DNA from 2 places in the Aureimonas sp. OT7 genome. Region 1 is predicted to be linked to the other one. Evidence: riboswitches for the same ligand, from Rfam matches in the RefSeq annotation. Region 1 holds a riboswitch; the other holds the start of a gene.
What was found. A riboswitch is a leader RNA that binds a small molecule or an ion and turns the genes downstream of it on or off. The one in region 1 is predicted to bind thiamine pyrophosphate.

Region 2: another riboswitch for thiamine pyrophosphate. It lies ahead of thiB (thiamine ABC transporter substrate binding subunit); the one in region 1 lies ahead of thiC (phosphomethylpyrimidine synthase ThiC).

Annotation. Positions count from the first base shown of each region.
Region 1 covers NZ_CP062167.1:1,933,412-1,935,607, reverse strand. Annotated here, with positions in the region: gene thiC (phosphomethylpyrimidine synthase ThiC) at 1-1,036, opposite strand, end outside; TPP riboswitch at 1,150-1,261, opposite strand; gene IGS74_RS09315 (MFS transporter) at 1,332-2,196, opposite strand, start outside.
Region 2 covers NZ_CP062167.1:3,842,848-3,845,043, forward strand. Annotated here, with positions in the region: gene thiB (thiamine ABC transporter substrate binding subunit) at 1-781, opposite strand, end outside; TPP riboswitch at 824-925, opposite strand; gene IGS74_RS18390 (thiamine diphosphokinase) at 974-1,609, shown strand; tRNA gene IGS74_RS18395 (tRNA-Arg) at 1,672-1,748, shown strand; gene IGS74_RS18400 (glycosyltransferase) at 1,898-2,196, opposite strand, start outside.

The DNA of each region.
Region 1 (2,196 bases):
AGAGGAAGCTTTCGCGGTGATGATGCAGGCACCATTTCGCCATGATGGACCCCCCGCGCGAGACGATGCCGGTCACGCGGTCGACGGTCAGCGGAATATGCTGCAGCCTGACGCCGGCATGGACGGTGAAATAGTCCACTCCCTGCTCCGCCTGCTCGATCAGCGTATCGCGATAGACCTCCCAGGTGAGGTTCTCGGCGATGCCATCGACCTTTTCCAACGCCTGGTACAGAGGCACGGTGCCGATGGGCACGGGTGCGTTGCGGATGATCCATTCCCGGATATTGTGGATGTTGCGGCCGGTGGACAGGTCCATCACCGTATCGGCGCCCCAGCGGATGGCCCACACCATCTTCTCGACTTCTTCCGCCATGGAGGAAGTCACCGCCGAATTGCCGATATTGGCGTTGATCTTCACCAGGAAGTTGCGGCCGATGGCCATCGGTTCCAGCTCGGGATGATTGATGTTGGCTGGAATGATCGCACGGCCGGACGCCACCTCGTCGCGCACCCATTCCGGCGTGATGAAATCCGGGATCGTGGCGCTGAAGGGATTGCCGTCCCGCGTCGCTGCGCCCCGCATGCGCTCCCGGCCGAGATTTTCGCGGATCGCGACAAATTCCATCTCCGGCGTGACGATGCCCTGACGCGCAAGCGCCAGTTGCGTCACCGCCTTGCCGGGCAAGGCACGATACGGCCGGTGCACCAGCGGAAAGACGGGTGTCGCCTTGGCGGCGGAAACGAAGCCGTTGTCCTCCGGCTTCACATGCCGGCCCTCATACTGCTCGACGCGGCCCTCGAGCCCGCGCCAGCCATGGCGAAGCCGCGGCAGGCCGGCCGCGATATCGGTGGTGACGGACGGGTCGGTATAGGGGCCGGACGCGTCGTAGACGGTGACGGGCGGCTCGTCCGCCGTCGGATGCACGGCGATCTGCCGCAGCGGCACGCGGATTTCCGGGTTCAGCGTGCCGGGCCGGTGAACCTTGGTGGATGCGGGCAGCGGCCCGCAGGTGACGGTGGGGGTGATGGCATCCATGTGAATCTCCCTATTGGAGATCCAGCCGTGGGCAGCGATCGAAAGGGGCCGCCGGGCCGAGCGCACGCCGCTGCATCGGCCAAAGGCCCGATGTACGGCGACACGATGCACGGAAGAGCGGCTCACTCCATCCCTACGCCAGTGTCAACTGGATCAGGTTCGTAGGGTCGCCGCGCGCTGATGTCGGCCTCTCAGTTCCTTGCCGGAACTCCCCTTGGACGCGGCTACGCTAACCATTGGGGCACCTAAGTCAAGGTGGTTGAGCGCCGATGCCCGTGCCCCTGGCCCAGCCGGGTCAGCCTTCCCGTGCGGCCTTCCATGGCGGCATGCTCAGGCAGGCCACGATCAGAATGCCGTTGATGACGACGACGCCCAGCAGGAAGTAGGGTATCGCGGAAAGTCCCGCATAGTCGGCGATGATGCCGGCCACGGCCGGGGTCACGATGCCGCCCAGCATGGCGGCGGACACCTGGAAGCCGATGGCGTGCGGCGCCGCCAGCCCGAGCATCCGGGGCGTGCGATGCATCAGCAGCGGAAAGATCGGCGCCAGCATGAACCCTGCGATCACCAGGCCCGCCGGTCCGAGTCCGGCGGGGTCCACGGCAAACAGCACATAGCCGACGAAGGCGCCCAGCACCGCGATCCGCAGCAACCTCTCGGGGCCGATCCTTTCCGCCAGCGCACCGAGGACGATGCGGCCCGCAAACAGGGCCAGCCAGAAAGCTCCGGCCCAGAAGCCGGCCATCTCGATGGAATAGCCGCGCGATTCGGTCAGGATCGCGTAGGTCCACTGTCCAAGCGATATCTCTGCCCCGACATAGGTGAAGAAGGCGAGGACCTGCAGCCAGACCAGGCCGATCCGCATCGCCTGCCCGGCCGAGATGCTGGCTTCGTCGTCGGCAGTGTCATGGCCGACGGCCGCGCCCCAGACACCGCGTGTCACCACGAAAAGCGTCGCAAGCGCCAGCATCACAAGGGCCAGTGCACCGTAGCCGAACCGCCAGGATGCAAGCCCCACGGCCGCCGTCATGGCAAAGGGGCCGAGCCCGGCTCCAAGGCCGAAGGCAGCATGAAGCCAGTTCATGTGCCGGGCCGACAGGCGGCTGGCGGCGTAGGCGTTGAGCCCCGAATCGATGGCTCCGCCACCGAAACCGACCAGC
Region 2 (2,196 bases), 1.9 Mb from region 1:
TGAGAATACCGGCGATCTCCACCTGCATGTATTGCCCTTCCGAGAAACGGGCGGCCTTGTAGCGCTCGCTTCCTTCTTCGACCATGTGGTAGGCCGGCGACGTGGTATAGGACAGGACGATAGGCGCCTCGCCGCTGGTGAACAGCCCGTACGCCTCGCTCCATCCCGGCGTCACCGTGAGGATACGCGGGCTCAGCGCCTTCCATTTTTCCGCGGCGGCATCGCCGTAGACGGCCTTCATCCACAGGAGCAGGCCGAGGCCGGGCGTCGAGGTGCGCGGGTCCATGATGACGATCTTCTCGTCGGCCGGCCCGGAGATCAGGGCATCGAAACTATCGGGCACGGTCGAGACGGTTTCGCTGTCGTAGACGAAGGCCAGCGGCGCATAGTCGAACGGCACGAAATCGGCATCGTCGTAGGCGACGGGCAGATCCAGCGTCGACAGGTCGATTCCCGACGGCGCGAACAGGCCGGTGGCACGCAGTTCCGGGATGAGATCGGTGGTCATCCCCAGGGCGACATCGGCCGTGGTGCCCTCGCCTTCGAGGCGCAGGCGATTGAGGATGCCGACGCCGTCGTCGAGCCCGACGAAGCGCAGGTCGCAGCCGCAGATCGCCTCGAACCCCGTCTCGATACGCGGGCCCGGCCCCCAGTCCGGCACGAAACTGTCATAGGTATAGACCGTCAGGACCGGTTTCTCCGCATCCTGCCCAAACGCTTGAGACAGGGGGGTGGTCGCCAGGGTCGCGAGAACGAGGGAGGGCAGCAGCAACGTGCGCATGAGGCATCCATGGTAGCCGGAAGGGGCAAGCGGCAGCCGGTGCCGGCGGCCATCTCCCATCCCTCCGCCGGTACGAGCCGGATCAGGTTCGTCGGGTTGGCTCTTGCCTCTCAGCCCCTGGATGGGGCACCCCGTGAGTGGACGCCATTTTAACGCCTGCCCGCGCGGGCGCAAGCGCAAGGGAACGCCGCCGTGACTTCTTTCGCCCTCTTGCTTGCAGGCGATATCAGCGCCGGTACCGCCCTGTGCGAGGCGGTCGCCGGCCGGCGCGTCATCGCCGCGGATGGCGGCTTGCGCCATGCGGCCCCGCTGGGCGTGACGCCCGACCTGATCGTCGGCGATTTCGATTCGGTCGATCCGACGACGCTGGACGCCTACCCGCTCGTGCCACGTCACGACCTTCCGCGCGACAAGGGCGAAACGGACGGAGAAACTGCGCTGCGCATGGCGGCGGAAGGGGGCGCGCGGGACTTGCTTATCGTCGGGGCGCTTGGCGGCGCACGCACCGATCACGCCTTCTCCAACCTCAACTTGGCTGTCGCCGTGGCGGACCGGTTCGACAGGCTGTGGCTCTTCGATGGACGGGAGCATGTCTTTCCGCTGGTGCCCGGCCGGACGCTCAGCTACGCCGCGCGGCCCGGCACGCAGTTCTCGGTCTGCAAGTTCTCGGCCCTTTCCGGGCTGAGCATTCGGGGCGCCAAATGGCCTCTCGACAACATCGAGCTTCCCTTCGGCTTCCTCCTCACCCAATCCAACGAAGCGCTCGGTCCGGTCGAGATCGAGATTGCGGCGGGGCGCGCCTTCGCCATTTTCAGCGCATACGAATAGTTGGGCACGGACATTTTCCACCTTTGCGGCCGGCCGCTCTTCGCCTATTGTCCGCGCCGGCTGGTCCCATAGCTCAGCAGGATAGAGCACCAGATTCCTAATCTGGGGGTCGTTGGTTCGAATCCAACTGGGATCACCATATTTTCTAGGGCGAACAAAGAGTGCGCTGCACACTTCCACCTATGTGTGGTCCCGCCATGGTCCCACTCCACTCATGGATCAACGCCTTCGGTGTGTTGCCCATCGTCATAGGTAGACAATGAACCGGGTTCTTAAAAACCATTTGCCCTAGCGTCGAGTCGCTCCTAGAACGAACCGCGACACGGCCCAAGTTGCTTGGTAAGCTTTAATAGTAACCGCCCAAAGCAGTGGGTGGCGTTGTAACCTGCGCTTCATTCCGTCAGCTATGATAAGGACCCTCCTCGATTTAAGGCGCTCCAGCTCCGCGGATTGCGCCGCAGAAGCGGCGGCGGACTGCACTGCCCCATTCGCAGATCTTGCCTCTAAGCTTTCCAGAACCGCCTTGGCCGAACGGAGATGGCGCTGCAACGATACGGCCTCGAAGCGAGATAGACCCGAGGTCACAG